3 regions of the Streptomyces sp. NPDC044704 genome follow, and region 1 is predicted to be linked to each of the others. Evidence: riboswitches for the same ligand, from Rfam matches in the RefSeq annotation. Region 1 holds a riboswitch; each other region holds the start of a gene.
The links. Region 1 has a riboswitch for cyclic di-AMP ahead of AC07B0_RS36570 (LysM peptidoglycan-binding domain-containing M23 family metallopeptidase). Riboswitches for the same ligand answer to the same signal wherever they lie in the genome.
Positions count from the first base shown of each region.

Region 2: it holds a riboswitch for cyclic di-AMP, as region 1 does, so the genes downstream of both, AC07B0_RS30390 (M23 family metallopeptidase) here and AC07B0_RS36570 (LysM peptidoglycan-binding domain-containing M23 family metallopeptidase) in region 1, are expected to answer to the same signal.
Region 3: it holds a riboswitch for cyclic di-AMP, as region 1 does, so the genes downstream of both, AC07B0_RS21785 (transglycosylase family protein) here and AC07B0_RS36570 (LysM peptidoglycan-binding domain-containing M23 family metallopeptidase) in region 1, are expected to answer to the same signal.

Region 1 covers NZ_JBWKGY010000027.1:14,717-19,752, reverse strand. Annotated here, with positions in the region: gene hpnH (adenosyl-hopene transferase HpnH) at 1-943, shown strand, start outside; gene AC07B0_RS36580 (aspartate aminotransferase family protein) at 940-2,343, shown strand; gene AC07B0_RS36575 (tyrosine-protein phosphatase) at 2,362-3,183, opposite strand; cyclic di-AMP (ydaO/yuaA leader) riboswitch at 3,500-3,667, shown strand; gene AC07B0_RS36570 (LysM peptidoglycan-binding domain-containing M23 family metallopeptidase) at 3,672-4,697, shown strand; gene AC07B0_RS36565 (SGNH/GDSL hydrolase family protein) at 4,860-5,036, shown strand, end outside.
Region 2 covers NZ_JBWKGY010000016.1:51,170-56,205, forward strand. Annotated here, with positions in the region: gene AC07B0_RS30375 (bifunctional acetate--CoA ligase family protein/GNAT family N-acetyltransferase) at 1-1,558, opposite strand, end outside; gene AC07B0_RS30380 (HPr family phosphocarrier protein) at 1,756-2,037, shown strand; gene AC07B0_RS30385 (GntR family transcriptional regulator) at 2,318-2,983, opposite strand; gene AC07B0_RS30390 (M23 family metallopeptidase) at 3,201-4,010, opposite strand; cyclic di-AMP (ydaO/yuaA leader) riboswitch at 4,023-4,179, opposite strand; gene AC07B0_RS30395 (M16 family metallopeptidase) at 4,418-5,036, opposite strand, start outside.
Region 3 covers NZ_JBWKGY010000008.1:245,111-250,146, forward strand. Annotated here, with positions in the region: gene AC07B0_RS21780 (transglycosylase family protein) at 1-1,023, shown strand, start outside; cyclic di-AMP (ydaO/yuaA leader) riboswitch at 1,298-1,468, shown strand; gene AC07B0_RS21785 (transglycosylase family protein) at 1,471-2,220, shown strand; gene eno (phosphopyruvate hydratase) at 2,548-3,834, shown strand; gene AC07B0_RS21795 (FtsB family cell division protein) at 3,933-4,421, shown strand; gene AC07B0_RS21800 (DUF501 domain-containing protein) at 4,478-5,032, shown strand; gene AC07B0_RS21805 (Ppx/GppA phosphatase family protein) at 5,029-5,036, shown strand, end outside.

The DNA of each region.
Region 1 (5,036 bases):
CGAGCTGGAGCCGCTCTACGCCTGCAACCTGGCCTGCGAGGGGTGCGGGAAGATCCAGCACCCGGCCGGAGTCCTCAAGCAGCGCATGCCGGTGGCCCAGGCCGTCGGCGCCGTGCTGGAGTCAGGGGCCCCGATGGTGTCCATCGCGGGGGGCGAACCCCTGATGCACCCGCAGATCCACGAGATCGTCCGTCAGCTGGTGGCCAGGCGGAAGTACGTCTTCCTCTGCACCAACGCGATGCTGCTCCGCAAGAAGATCGAGAAATTCACCCCGTCCCCCTATTTCGCGTTCGCCGTCCACATCGACGGGCTCCGCGAACGCCACGACGAATCGGTGGCCAAGGAGGGCGTCTTCGACGAGGCGGTCGCTGCCATCAAGGAGGCCAAGCGGCGCGGATTCCGGGTGACGACCAACTCCACCTTCTTCAACACCGACACCCCGCAGACCATCATCGAGGTGCTGAACTACCTCAATGACGACCTCCGGGTCGACGAGATGATGATCTCGCCCGCCTACGCCTACGAAAAGGCCCCTGACCAGGAACACTTCCTCGGCGTCGAACAGACCCGCGAACTGTTCAAGAAGGCTTTCGCGGGCGGCAACCGGCGGCGCTGGCGGCTGAACCACTCCCCGCTCTTCCTCGACTTCCTGGAAGGCAAGGCCGATTTCCCCTGCACCGCCTGGGCCATTCCGAATTACTCCCTCTTCGGCTGGCAGCGCCCCTGCTACCTGATGAGCGACGGATACGTCCCCACGTACCGGGAACTGGTCGACGAGACCGACTGGAGCAAGTACGGCCGCGGCAAGGACCCGCGCTGCGCGAACTGCATGGCGCACTGCGGCTACGAGCCCACCGCCGTCCTCGCCACCATGGGCTCCCTCAAGGAGTCCCTGCGCGCGGCCCGGGAGACGATCGGCGGCAACCGGGGCGCCTCGTCATGACCGCCGGGCAGGGGGGCGGCGGGGGCTTCGACCTCGGCGCCCTGCTCGCCGAGCGCGGGGGCGAGCGCTACGAGCTGCACTCCCGCCACCTCAACCACCAGCTGCCCCGCATGCTGCACACCATCGGCTTCGACAAGGTGTACGTACGTGCCGAGGGGGCCCACTTCTGGGACGCCGAGGGCAACGACTACCTCGACATGCTGGCAGGCTTCGGGGTCATGGGCCTGGGCCGGCACCACCCGGTCGTCCGCCGGGCCCTGCACGACGTCCTGGACGCCCAGCTCGCCGACCTGACCCGGTTCGACTGCCAGCCGCTGCCCGGTCTGCTCGCCGAGAAGCTGCTCTCGTACAGCCCGCACCTGGACCGGGTCTTCTTCGGCAACAGCGGCACCGAGGCGGTGGAGACGGCCCTGAAGTTCGCCCGGTACGCCACCGGCCGGCCCAGGATCCTCTACTGCGACCACGCCTTCCACGGGCTCACCACCGGCTCGCTCTCGGTCAACGGCGAAGCCGGGTTCCGGGACGGCTTCGCCCCGCTGCTGCCCGACACCAAGATCGCCCTCGGGGACCTGGACGCCCTCGGGCGCGAGCTGCGGCGGGGCGACGTGGCGGCCCTCGTCGTGGAGCCGGTCCAGGGCAAGGGGGTGCTCGCCGCGCCCCCCGGATTCCTGCGCGCCGCACAGGAGCTGCTCCACCGCCACAAGGCGCTGCTGATCGCCGACGAGGTGCAGACCGGCCTCGGCCGGACCGGTGATTTCTACGCGTACCAACACGAGCCGGGCGTCGAGCCCGATCTGGTGTGCGTGGCCAAGGCCCTGTCGGGCGGCTACGTGCCGGTCGGCGCGACCCTGGGCAAGGACTGGATCTTCCAGCGCGTGTACTCGTCGATGGACCGCGTGCTCGTCCACTCGGCGAGCTTCGGGTCCAACGCGCAGGCGATGGCGGCGGGCCTGGCGGTGCTGAGCGTCATGGACGACGAGCAGCTGACCGCCAACGCGCGGGCCATGGGCGACCTGTTGCGCGGGCGGCTCGCCGCGCTCGTGGACGAGTACGAGCTGCTGCACGAGGTGCGCGGGCGCGGGCTGATGATCGGCATCGAGTTCGGCCGGCCCTCCTCGCTCGGCCTGCGCAGCCGCTGGGCGATGCTCCAGGCGGCCCGCAAGGGGCTGTTCGCGCAGATGGTCGTGGTGCCGCTGCTGCGCAAGCACCGGATCCTCACCCAGGTCTCCGGAGACCACCTGGAGGTCATCAAGCTCATCCCGCCGCTGATCGTGGACGAGCGGGACGTGGACCGGTTCGTCGGGGCCTTCCGCGAGGTCATGGACGAGGCGCACGGCGGGGGCTCCCTCATGTGGGACTTCGGCCGGACGCTGGTGAAGCAGGCCGTCGGCAACCGCTGACAGCCCGCCGGTCACCCCCTACGGTTCCAGCAGCCGCTCCCGCAGCCGGAACAGGGTCTCGGGCGCGAGCCCGAGACCCTCGGCGAGGTAGCGGTCCACCCCGCCCCACTCCTCCTCGATGGTGGCGTACGCCGCCTCCAGGTACTCGGCGCGCGCGTCGAAGAGCGGCGCCAGCAGCTCCATCACCTCGGGCGAGCGGGCCTCGGCCGCGTCGCTGCCCCGGCGCACCCGGTAGCGGCGGTGCGGGGCGTTCGACTCCAGGTAGTCCGCCACGATCGCCCCGCGCTCGACGCCGAGGGCCAGCAGCGTGACGGCGATCGACAGGCCGGCCCGGTCCTTGCCCGCCGCGCAGTGCATCAGCGCCGGCACGCTGTCCTCGGCGAGGGCGTGCACGACCCGGCCGTGCTCCGCGGTGCGCGTACGGATCATCGTGCGGTACGAGTTCGCCATGCGGGCGGCCGCCCTGCCCTCGCCGAGCACGGACCGCAGCTGGGCCAGGTCGCCGTCGCGGACCATCTTCCAGAACTCCCGTCCGTCGGCCGGATCGGACAGCGGGATGTTCACGTAGCGCACCCCCGGCAGCACCACGTCCGGCCCCTCCAAGGCGTGATCGGCGCGGTTGCGGAAGTCGAAGACGGTGTGGAGGCCGAGCGAAGCGAGGAACTCTGCTCCGGTTTCGGTGGCATGCGCGAGATGTCCGCTTCGGAAGAGTCGTCCCGACCTGACCCTCCGTCCGTCGACGGTCGGCAACCCGCCCACGTCACGGAAATTACGCACTCCCGTCAGCTCCGGTTCAGGTTCGGGCCGCGCCGGAAGGGGCTGGGGTATCTGCTGGGTCACGGGTACTCCTCCGCGTCGCTGGGGTGTCCGAATTACGCCGGTTGGGAACAACTTGCCATACGTGGAGGCGAGATCGCGCCAGGCCCCGTGAGCCAGATCATACGGTGACCGTCTGTGCCCGATCGCGAAATCCGAATTCCCATGCCAGGGCCGTTGTTGGTGGTTCGGAATGGACAGAGGGTGACCGGAATTCCGTCGGTCCCTCATACCTGCGATTCCGTCAGGGAATTCGCGGCTTGTTGCCTGCGGACCCGCTCGATTACCTTCACGACCGATCCGGGTGGACCGCCTAATCCTGCCGCCGCCCGGGAACCGCACCCGACTATCGACGCGCGCGGCAGGAGCGGGGGAACCAGGTAGGCCGCCGGACCGGATCCTTCTTCCGGGACGGCTCGGGGTGAAGCCGGACACGTCCCCGACGTGCACGGCCGGACATCTCCAGTCCGAACCCGACAGCTCACCTCGCAGGCGACGGAGAGGAATTCGCCATGCCCGGAAAGGGTAAGCACCGCCGCCCGAAGTCCCGCTCCATGTCACGTGGTTTCGCCGCCGCGGGCACCGGCGGCGCGGCCCTCGCGCTGCCGCTGATGGGTGCCACCGGCGCCCAGGCCGCGGCCCCCTCGACGGCCCCGGCCGCCGTCCCCGCGCAGGCCCCGCAGGCTCCGGCCGCCGTCCAGGCCGCACCGGCCGCGGCTCCCGCCGCCGCGCCGACGGTCTACACGGTCGTCTCCGGCGACTACCTGTCGAAGATCGCCGCCGAGCGTCACCTCACCGGCGGCTGGGAGCAGCTCTACGCCGACAACCGCGAGGCGGTCGGCGCCGACCCCTCCCTCATCCACCCCGGTCTGAAGCTGACCCTCGGCGCCCCGGGCGCGAAGTCCGGCGCGCCGGCCCCCGCGAAGGAGCAGGCGGCGCCCCCGGCTTCGGCGCAGGGCTCCGGCTCCGAGGCGGGCTCCGGTGACCGCCCCGCCAAGACCGAGCGCTCCTCGAGCCGTCCTGCGGCGTCCGGCGAGGACTCCTCCGCCCGCGCCAAGGCGCCCAAGAAGTCCGCGCCGGAACAGAAGGCCCCCGCCGCCGGGCAGGCCGAGCAGTCCGCGCCCTCGAAGAGCGCCGGATTCGTGGCGCCCGTCGGCGGCGGCGTCTCCACCGCGTACCGCATGGGCGGCAGCATGTGGTCCTCCGGCTACCACACCGGCGTCGACTTCATGGCGAGCACCGGCACCACCGTCAAGGCCGTCGGCGCGGGCACCGTCGTCTCCGCCGGCTCCGGCGGTTCGTACGGCAACGAGGTCGTCATCAAGCACGCCGACGGCAAGTACTCCCAGTACGCGCACCTCTCCTCGCTGTCCGTCTCGGCCGGGCAGACCGTCACCGCCGGCCAGCGCGTCGGCCTCTCCGGCGCGACCGGCAACGTGACCGGCCCGCACCTCCACTTCGAGATCCGCACCGGTCCTTCCTACGGCTCGGACATCGACCCGCTGGCCTACCTCCGGTCGAAGGGCGTCAGCCTCTGACGGCAGCCGCCGCCGGACACGGACGCGCGTGGGGCCGGGACCCGAGGGGGGTCCCGGCCCCACGTGTACTTATTCCTTATCTCCCGCGTGGTATAGATCACGGTCCGTCAACCCCTCATTACGTTGGCGTAGGTTGGTTGCGGCGGTGAAGGATGTGTTCCCGTGGCAGCGACGACGACGACACTCAAGACCATCGGCTCGTACGCGGCGATCGGGGACAGCTTCACCGAAGGCGTGGGGGACCCGGGACCCGGGGATTCCTATCTCGGCTGGGCGGACCGGCTCGCCGTACTCCTCGCCGATCAGCGCGACGAACACGACTTCCGTTACGCGAATCTG
Region 2 (5,036 bases), on a different contig from region 1:
TGAGGACGCCGAGGGACTCGGAGTTCCCGAGGATGGCCACGCGCGGGCCGGCCGGGAGCGGCTGGCCGGCGAGGAGCAGGCCGACGTCGACCAGTTCCGTGACGGTGTCGACCCGGATGACGCCGGCCTGCCGCAGCAGCTCGGAGACGGTGGCGTCGGTGAGCCGGGTGCCGGGGACGACGTGTCCGGCGGGGGTGTGGCGGCCGCCGCGGGCGACGACCACCGGTTTGACGGCGGAGGTGCGGCGCGCGAGGCGGGTGAACTTGCGCGGGTTGCCGAGGGTTTCCAGGTACATGAGGGCCACGTCGGTGGCCTCGTCCTCGTACCAGTACTGGAGGATGTCGTTGCCGGAGACGTCGGCCCGGTTGCCGGCCGACACGAAGGACGACAGCCCCTCGCCGCGCCGGAGCAGGCCGGAGAGCAGGGCGATGCCGATGGCTCCGGACTGGGTGAACAGGCCGATCCGGCCGCGGGCGGCGGCGGGTCCGGGGGCCAGGGAGGCGTTCAGCTCCACCTCGGGGGCGGTGTTGATCACTCCGAAGGCGTTGGGGCCGATCAGCCGCATCCCGTACGACCGCACCTGGCGCACCAGTTCGCGCTGGCGGGCCAGTCCGGCGGGGCCGCTCTCCCCGTATCCGGCCGAGAGCACGACCAGCCCCTGCACTCCGTGCTCCCCGCAGGCGGCGACGGCGTCCGGGACCCGGCCGGCGGGGACGGCGATCACCGCGAGGTCGACGGGGGCGCCGATGTCGGCGACCGTCCGGTAGGCCCGTACGCCGTCCAGGAGGTCCCCTTCGATGCCGGGGGCGCGGGCCTCGTTGACGGCGTAGAGGTGCCCGTGGAAGCCGCCGTCGCGCAGGTTGCGCAGGACCGCGGCGCCCACGCCGGCGCTGCTGCGGCTGACGCCGATCACCGCGACGGAGCCGGGGGCGAGCAGCCGCTGGACGGAGCGGGCCTCGGCGCGCTGTTCGCGGGCGCGCTGGACGGCGAGGGATTCGGCGGTGGGTTCGAGGTCGAGGGTGAGGTGGACGGAGCCGTCCTCGAAGCTGCGCTTCTGCTGGTAGCCGACGTCCGTGAACACCTTGATCATCTTGGTGTTGGCGGGGAGCACCTCGGCGGCGAAGCGCCGGATGCCGCGCTCCCGGGCCACCGCGCCGATGTGTTCCAGGAGCGCGGAGGCCACGCCGCGGCCCTGGTGGGCGTCCTGGACGAGGAAGGCGACCTCGGCCTCGTCGGCGGGGGCGGAGGCGGGCCGGCCGTCGGGGCCGATCCGGTCGAAGCGGACGGTGCCGATGAACTCCCCGCCGATGGTCGCGGCGAGGCCGACGCGGTCCACGTAGTCGTGGTGCGTGAAGCGGTGCACGTCGCGGTCGGACAGGCGCGGGTACGGCGCGAAGAAGCGGTAGTACTTCGACTCGTCGGAGACCTGTTCGTAGAAGCTGGTGAGCCGTCCGGCGTCCTCGGTGGTGATGGGGCGGATGCGGGCAGTGCCGCCGTCGCGCAGCACGACGTCCGCTTCCCAGTGGGCCGGGTACGAGGGGTCCGACGCGGTGGTCATGGGGTCACCCTAAGGGGCGGACGGGCCCTGCGGAGGGGGTGGGACGAACGTGCGCGGCGAACGCGGCACACCGGGGCGAACCAGTGCAAGCTGGGGAGGGTCGAACGGCGGCGCATCGGGGCCGAAGGTCGGTCCGAGCATTCCGGGTGCCGTGAGAGACTGGTCTAGACAACCGTAAGAACCTGAAGGGCATCACCATGGCAGAGCGCCGCGTCAACGTCGGCTGGGCCGAGGGCCTGCACGCTCGTCCCGCCTCGATCTTCGTCCGTGCGACGACCGCTTCCGGCGTCCCGGTGACCATCGCGAAGGCGGGCGGCGACCCCGTCAACGCCGCTTCCATGCTGGCGGTCCTGGGCCTGGGCGCCCAGGGCGGCGAGGAGATCGTGCTCGCTTCCGACGCCGAGGGCGCGGACGCCGCGCTCGACCGCCTCGCGAAGCTGGTCGCCGAGGGCCTCGAGGAGCTCCCGGAGACCGTCTGACCCTTCGGGTCCGGTGACAAGCCGTACGAACGGCGGAGCCGCAGCCCCCGGTGATCCCGGGGACTGCGGCTCCTTCGTTTTCGTACGGCCGGCACTTCGTACGGCCGGCACTTGCTCGACCGGCCGGGCGAATACCGAAAAGCGGCCGCATGGAAAAGCACGGCCGCACCGGTCCGCCTCAATTGCGTAATTCCATTCGCCCGCACAGGCCGGAATACACGGCACCCGTGAACCGTCCGGCGCCGCGCGAATATCCGGCCACCTTTGTATACGGCTCTTGTTAATGCCGGCCGCTCGACATGTTTACGGCAGGTTGCAGAGTCCTCACCCGCGGCCGATGGGCCTCGGCCGCGCGCGCCGCGTGCTGCGCCGTCAGGGCCCTGGCCCGCTCGGCGTCCCCGCGCGCGACGGCGTCCACGATCCCGCCGTGCTCCGCCCAGGACTCCACGGGGCGCACGGGGGCCTCCACCGCGTACATCCAGGCGATCTTGCGCCGGGTCTGGGTCAGCAGCGAGACCAGCCCCGGGCTGCCGGAGGCCTGGGCGAGCGTCTCGTGGAACCAGGCCCCCAGGTCCCGCAGATCCTCCCCCTGGCCCCTGCGGGCCCGCTCCTGGCCCAGCCGGACCAGTCCGCGCAGCACCTTCAGGTGGGCCTCCGTACGCCGGCGGGCGGCCCTGGAGGCCGCCAGGGGCTCCAGCAGCATCCGCAGCTCCAGGAGGTCGGCGGCCTCCTGTTCGGTCGGCTCCGCGACGCAGGCGCCCGCATGGCGGCGCGTGGTGACGAACCCCTCGGACTCCAGGGTGCGCAGCGCCTCGCGGACCGGGACGCGCGAGACCCCGTAGCGGCGGGCGAGCACCTCCTCGGTGAGCCGGCCGCCCGGCCCGAAGAACCCGGAGACGATATCGTCGCGGATCGCTGTGCATACCGCGTGCGCAGGAATACGCAAGACCGGACCTCCGCGTGATTTCGGCTGCCGGCGCCGTCGCCGGAATCGTGACCGTGCTGCGACTCTATTGCAACACACGATAATTTCCGAGGACGGCCGGAAATCCGAAACAATTCACGCCACGCGGGACACGCCGCGGAACGCGAAGAAGACCCCGGCTCGGTGAGCCGGGGTCTTCTTCGTGGAGCGAGTGCGGGGCCGCGCGGATCCGCGTGGATCAGAGGCGCACGCCGTGGCTGCGCAGGTACGCGACCGGGTCGATGTCCGAGCCGTACTGGGCGCCGGTGCGGGCCTCGAAGTGCAGGTGCACGCCGCTGGAGTTGCCGGTGGAGCCGGCGAGGCCGATCTGCTGGCCCGCGGTCACCTGCTGGCCGGCGGAGACGCTCAGCGCGGACATGTGCCCGTACTGGGTGTAGGTGCCGTCGTTGTGGCGGATGACGACGTTGTTGCCGTACGCGCCGCCGTTGCCGGCCTCGACGACCGTGCCGGCGCCGACCGCGCGGATCGTGGTGCCGAGGGAGGCGTGGAAGTCGATGCCCGTGTGGCTGCCGGAGGACCACATGGCGCCGCCCGCACCGTACGAGGTGCTGACGTAGGAGCCGTCGACGGGCGCGACGTAGGTGTTGAGGCGCTTGCGGGCCTCCTCGCGGGCGGCGCGCTCGGCGGCCTCACGCTCGGACTTCGCCTTGGCCTCCGCGGCCTCGGCGGTGCGCTTGGCCTCTGCGGCGCGCTGCTTGGCGTCGGCGGCGGCCTGCGCCTGGGCGGCGACGGCCTCGGCGTCACGCATCTGGGACGCGGCCTGGGCCTCGATGTCGCCCTGGAGGTCGTCCGCGACGACGACCGGGTTCTGGCCGGTGTCCTCCATGGAGGGGCCCGAGTTGTCAGCGGCGAAGGCGGGGGCCGCCAGGGTGCCGACCACGCCCGTGGTGGCGAGGGCGGCTATGCCGGCGTAGCCGGCGGTCTTGCGGCTCAGACGGCTGGAGCCGCGGTGCTTGCCGGAGCCGGTGGGACGACTGCCAAACGCCATGAAGGGGGTGATCCTTTCCTTCCCTCTCGCCTACCGGGTTAGCTGACGGGTTCGGAGCAGGAAGGTCTCCTACGGGCCTCCTCTTGCGAGGCGGTCCGATTCACCCCAGGGACTGTGGGTCCCCGGCTCCCCAGGCTCGCGCCTGACGGGGACTCGGCGATCACTGTCCGGTGCCGCGGATGCGGCGGGCACAACTGACGAACAGCAGGGCCGACGCTAGGCGGATCATCAGTGGATCGCCAAACAGACGAGCCCAATTGTTGCGTACGCCACACCGCATACGAGCAACCACACCACTAAACGGACAAAAGGGGCTCCGATGGATATTCCATCAGAGCCCCTTGAGAATCGGTCAGTTACCGGTGGAGCGGCGGTCGCCCGCCGCTCGATCCCCGGTCACGCACTGGTCAGTTGGTGACGACGCTCACTGCGCCGATCCCCAGCGCCCGCACGGGCTCCGCGATCTGCGCCGCGTCGCCCACCAGGATCGTGACGAGACGGTCCACCGGGAAGGCGCGCACGACGGCCGAAGTCGCCTCCGCCGTACCGGTTTCGGCCAGCCGCGCGTACAGCCGGGCCTGGTAGTCGTCCGGCAGTTCCTGCTCGACCTGGTCGGCCAGCGTGCCCGCCACGGAGGACGCCGTCTCGAACTTCAGCGGGGCCACGCCCACCAGGTTCTGCACCGCCACGTCCCGCTCGGCGTCGGTCAGGCCGCCCTCCGCGAGGGTGCGCAGCACCTTCCAGAGGTCCTCCAGCGCCGGGCCGGTGTTCGGGGTGTCCACCGAGCCGCTGATGGCGAGCATCGAGGCGCCCTTGCCGTCGGCGGTGGAGCGCAGCACCTGCCCGAAGGCGCGGACGCCGTAGGTGTAGCCCTTCTCCTCGCGCAGCACCTTGTCCAGGCGGGAGGTGAGGGTGCCGCCGAGGCAGTACGTGCCGAGCACCTGCGGGGCCCAGACGATGTCGTGGCGGTCCGGGCCGATCCGGCCGATGAGCAGCTGCGTCTGGACCGCGCCGGGCCGGTCGACG
Region 3 (5,036 bases), on a different contig from region 1:
CGCCACAGACGCCCCCGCCAGGTACCCGCCCTGGTCGTCACCGCCGGAGTCACCGGCTCCGCACTCGCCCTGCCCCTGCTCGCCGCCACGAACGCGAGCGCGGCCGAAACGGCCACCTGGGACAAGGTCGCCGACTGCGAGAGCGGCGGCAGCTGGAGCGCGAACTACGGCAGCGGCGCCTACGGCGGGCTCCAGTTCACGCAGGAGCAGTGGAAGAACGCGGGCGGACTCGCCTACGCCGAGCGTCCGGACCTCGCCAGCCGCTCCCAGCAGATCGCCGTGGGCGAACGGGTGCTGGCCTCCCAGGGCCCCCAGGCATGGCCGCTGTGCGCCGCCTCGGCCGGCCTGACTCAGCAGGGTCCGGCCGCCGCCGTGGACCCGGGCGACCCCAAGCCCGCCGGACCCGTCGCCCCCACCCCGACCCGGATGGACGACTCGGTGCCCGTCACCGGCTCCGACGCCCCGATCGACTTCGGGGCCCCGACCCCGTCCCCGCAGGGCCCCACGGCCCCGCCGACCGGCCTGCCGGACTACCCGCTGGGCCCCACCAGCGGACTGCCCGTCATGCCCGAGCCCGACGCCCCGGCGCCGTCCACCGGTCCGGCGGTCCCGCCCGCGACCGTGCCGCCGACCACGGCTCCGCCCACCACGGCCCCGACCGCCCCGGCGGACCCGTCGGCCCCGGCCACCCCCACCACCCCGGTGGACCCGACGGCCCCCACGGCCCCGCTCACCCCGGGTGCCACGCCCTCGCCCACGACCTCGCCCACGAGCTCGCCCTCCGGCACGGCCGACGGCGGCGGCAAGCACCGCGGCCCGGCCGCCATCGAGGTGCAGACCGTCTCTGACGCCACGTCGGACCCCTCGTACACCGTGAAGCCCGGCGACAGTCTCACCGCGATCGCGGACGCCAAGGGGCTCAAGGGGGGCTGGAACGAGCTCTACAAGGCCAACGAGCAGGTCATCGGTAAGGACGCGGACCTCATCAAGCCCGGTCAGAACCTGGATCTAACCAAGGAATAGGGGCAGTTCGGTCATCCGGAAAGAGCTGAATGTCCGTTATCGGCAAGTGAGACATGCGTCTCTTCCGGTCAACTGGCGTGTCTCGTTCCGGAACTTCCCCAAACCCACCCCTCACCTGCACAAACGTGCTTTTGAGGAATGCAAGTAGGCCGGTTTCTCCCCGATATCGCACGTTGAACATCGGGGAGAGACCTGTCTACCTTCTGAGTCGCTCGCCACCGCGGGCTCCTTCGACCGCATCGCCGAATCCTGCCGGCGGACGGGGGGAACAGTCGTCGCGCAAGCGCCGAAGGCAGGAGCGGGGGAACCAAGGTAGGCGCCGGGAAAGGCCGTTGAGAGACGGCCGCGTACCGGCTTGGGGTTAAGCCACGTGCTCGACACGTGACCGGGCAACTCATCAGCCCGAACCCGACAGCTCACCTCGAAGGCGTCGGTGAGGAGAAATCCATGCTGCTTTCCGGCAAGGGCAAGCACCGTCGCGGCTCCAAGGCCGTCCGCATCGTCACGCTCGCCGGTGTCGCCGGTGTCGCCGTCGCGGCCCCCCTGATGGCCGCCGGTACCGCCAGCGCCGCCACCGCGTCCGAGTGGGACAAGGTCGCGCAGTGCGAGTCCGGTGGCAACTGGGCCATCAACACGGGCAACGGCTACTACGGCGGTCTGCAGTTCTCGGCCTCCACCTGGGCCGGCTACGGCGGCAAGGCGTACGCCGCGCAGGCCAACCAGGCCAGCAAGGCCCAGCAGATAGCCATCGCCGAGAAGGTCCTCAAGGGCCAGGGCAAGGGCGCCTGGCCGCACTGCGGCGTCGGCCTCTCCAACTCCTCGTACAACGGCGGCGGATCGACCACCCCCGCCAAGCCGAAGCCCGAGACCAAGCCGGCGAAGCCCGCCCCCGCGAAGCCGGCCACGCCGGCCAAGCCCGCGAAGCCGGCCACCCCGAAGGCCGAGCCGAAGCGCACCGAGGCCCCCGTCTCCCGCTCCGAGCGCGTCGAGACCCCGGCCGCCAAGCCGCAGGCCCCCAAGACCGAGGCCCCGAAGACGGGCAACGGCTCCTACGAGGTCAAGGCCGGCGACACCCTCGGCACCATCGCCCAGGCGAACGGCGTCAAGGGCGGCTGGGAGAAGCTCTTCGAGCTGAACAAGGACATCGTCAAGGACGCGGACCTGATCTTCCCGGGCCAGAAGCTGAAGCTCAGCTGAACTCCGGCGCAACACCGCGTCACCTGATCCACCCGCAGCATCCCCCCGCCCGGCGCGTATCCCCCCACGCGCCGGGCGGTGGCGTGTCCGGGGCCGTTTCCGGCCCGTTCCCGGCCCGCTTCCGGACCGATCCGGGCGGCCCCGACGGGCCGAACTCGAATTGATCAAGAGACCTATGTCCTGGAACAGGGGTATTCGGGCCCTTTTTCGTCCCAGGACCCGGGCGGTCGGCCGACCGAGTGCCCGGAGCCGGTTAGGCTCTAGGCGGCAAGGCCATCCCACGGCCTGACACGCCACCGCACACCCAGCGTCACATCCCAGAAGGAGATGCTCGTGCCGTCCATCGACGTCGTCGTAGCCCGGGAAATCCTGGACTCCCGAGGCAACCCCACGGTCGAGGTCGAGGTGGGCCTCGACGATGGCAGCACCGGCCGTGCTGCAGTTCCGTCCGGCGCCTCCACCGGTGCCTTCGAGGCCATCGAGCTCCGTGACGGTGACCCCAACCGTTACTTCGGCAAGGGTGTCGAGAAGGCCGTCCTCGCCGTCATCGAGCAGATCGGCCCGGAGCTCGTCGGCTACGACGCCACCGAGCAGCGCCTGATCGACCAGGCCATGTTCGACCTGGACGCCACCGACAACAAGGGCTCCCTCGGCGCCAACGCCATCCTCGGCGTCTCCCTGGCCGTCGCGCACGCCGCGTCCGAGGCCTCGGACCTGCCGCTCTTCCGTTACCTCGGCGGCCCGAACGCGCACCTGCTGCCCGTTCCGATGATGAACATCCTCAACGGTGGGTCGCACGCCGACTCCAACGTGGACATCCAGGAGTTCATGATCGCCCCGATCGGCGCGGAGTCCTTCTCCGAGGCGCTGCGCTGGGGTGCCGAGGTCTACCACACCCTCAAGAAGGTCCTGCACACCAAGGGCCTCTCCACCGGTCTCGGTGACGAGGGCGGCTTCGCCCCGAACCTGGAGTCCAACCGCGCCGCGCTCGACCTCATCGTCGAGGCCATCAAGCAGGCCGGCTACGTCCCGGGCAAGGACATCGCGCTCGCGCTCGACGTCGCCGCGTCCGAGTTCTACAAGGACGGCAAGTACGAGTTCGAGGGCCAGTCCCGCTCGGCCGCCGAGATGACCGAGTACTACGAGGAGCTCGTCTCCGCGTACCCGATGGTCTCCATCGAGGACCCGCTGTACGAGGACGACTGGGCCGGCTGGAAGACCCTCACCGACAAGCTGGGCACCAAGGTCCAGATCGTCGGCGACGACCTCTTCGTCACCAACCCCGAGCGCCTCGCCCGCGGCATCGAGGAGGGCTCCGCGAACGCCCTGCTCGTGAAGGTGAACCAGATCGGTTCGCTGACCGAGACCCTCGACGCCGTCGAGATGGCCCAGCGCAACGGCTTCAAGTGCATGATGTCGCACCGCTCCGGCGAGACCGAGGACGTCACCATCGCCGACCTCGCCGTCGCCGTGAACTGCGGCCAGATCAAGACCGGCGCCCCGGCCCGCTCGGACCGCGTCGCCAAGTACAACCAGCTGCTGCGCATCGAGGAGATCCTCGACGACGCCGCGGTGTACGCCGGGCGCTCCGCGTTCCCGCGCTTCAAGGGCTAATCACCGCCTCACGGCGCTGGCCTCCGTACGTCCCCGCACTCGGTCCCGTACCGTGTGCGGGGACGTATTGCGTAGTGCGCACCAGGGGAGGCGGGACCATGGCCGGGAACCGGGATCGGTTCTCCACCTTCTCGACGGCTACCAGGCTCAAGCAGCTCGGCGAGCGGACCGCCGCCCACGTCTACCGGTCGCAGTCGCGCCGGCAGGTCCGCCGCAGCCGGCTCACCGGCCGGGCCGCACTGCTGGTCCTCGTCCTCTGTACCCTGGTCGTCGCCCTCGCGTATCCGATGCGCCAGTACGTGTCCCAGCGCTCGGAGATCGCGGACCAGCGGCGGGCCGCGCTCGACGCGCGCAAGCGCCTCGAACACCTCCGCGACGAGAAGGCCCGCTGGCAGGATCCCGCCTACGCGGAACAGCAGGCGCGCAAGCACCTGCACTTCCTGCGCCCGGGGGAGACCGGCTACATCATGAACGACCCCGGGGCCGAGGCCTCGGAGCACCGCCGCGGCGGGGAGGCCGGTTCCGACCGCCCCTGGTACTCCAACGTCTGGGACGGGGTCGACAAGGCCGACCGCCCCCGCGACTGACCGGGTACCCGCCCGTCCCGCACCCACCCACGAGAACGAAGAGACTTCCTCCAGGCATGCAGACGCCCCCGCCCCAGACCGACCGGACCGAGCCGACCGACGCGGACATCGAGGCGTTCGAGCAGCAGCTCGGCCGCCCGCCGCGCGGACTGCGCGCGATCGCGCACCGCTGCCCCTGCGGGCAGCCGGACGTCGTCGAGACCGCGCCCCGGCTCCCCGACGGCACCCCCTTCCCCACGCTGTACTACCTGACGTGCCCGCGCGCGGCCTCCGCGATCGGCACGCTGGAAGCCAACGGCGTGATGAAGGAGATGCAGGCCCGGCTCGCCGAGGACCCCGAACTCGCCGCCGCCTACCAGGCCGCGCACGAGGACTACATCCGCCGCCGCGACGCCATCGAGGTCCTCCAGGGCTTCCCGAGCGCCGGCGGCATGCCGGACCGGGTCAAGTGCCTGCACGTGCTGGTCGGCCACTCGCTGGCCGCCGGTCCGGGCGTGAACCCGTTCGGCGACGAGGCCCTGGCGATGCTGCCCGAGTGGTGGGCCAAGGGCGCCTGCGTCACCCCGTGCGGGGAGAAGAACGCCGGGGAGAACGCCGGGGAGTCCCTGTGACCCG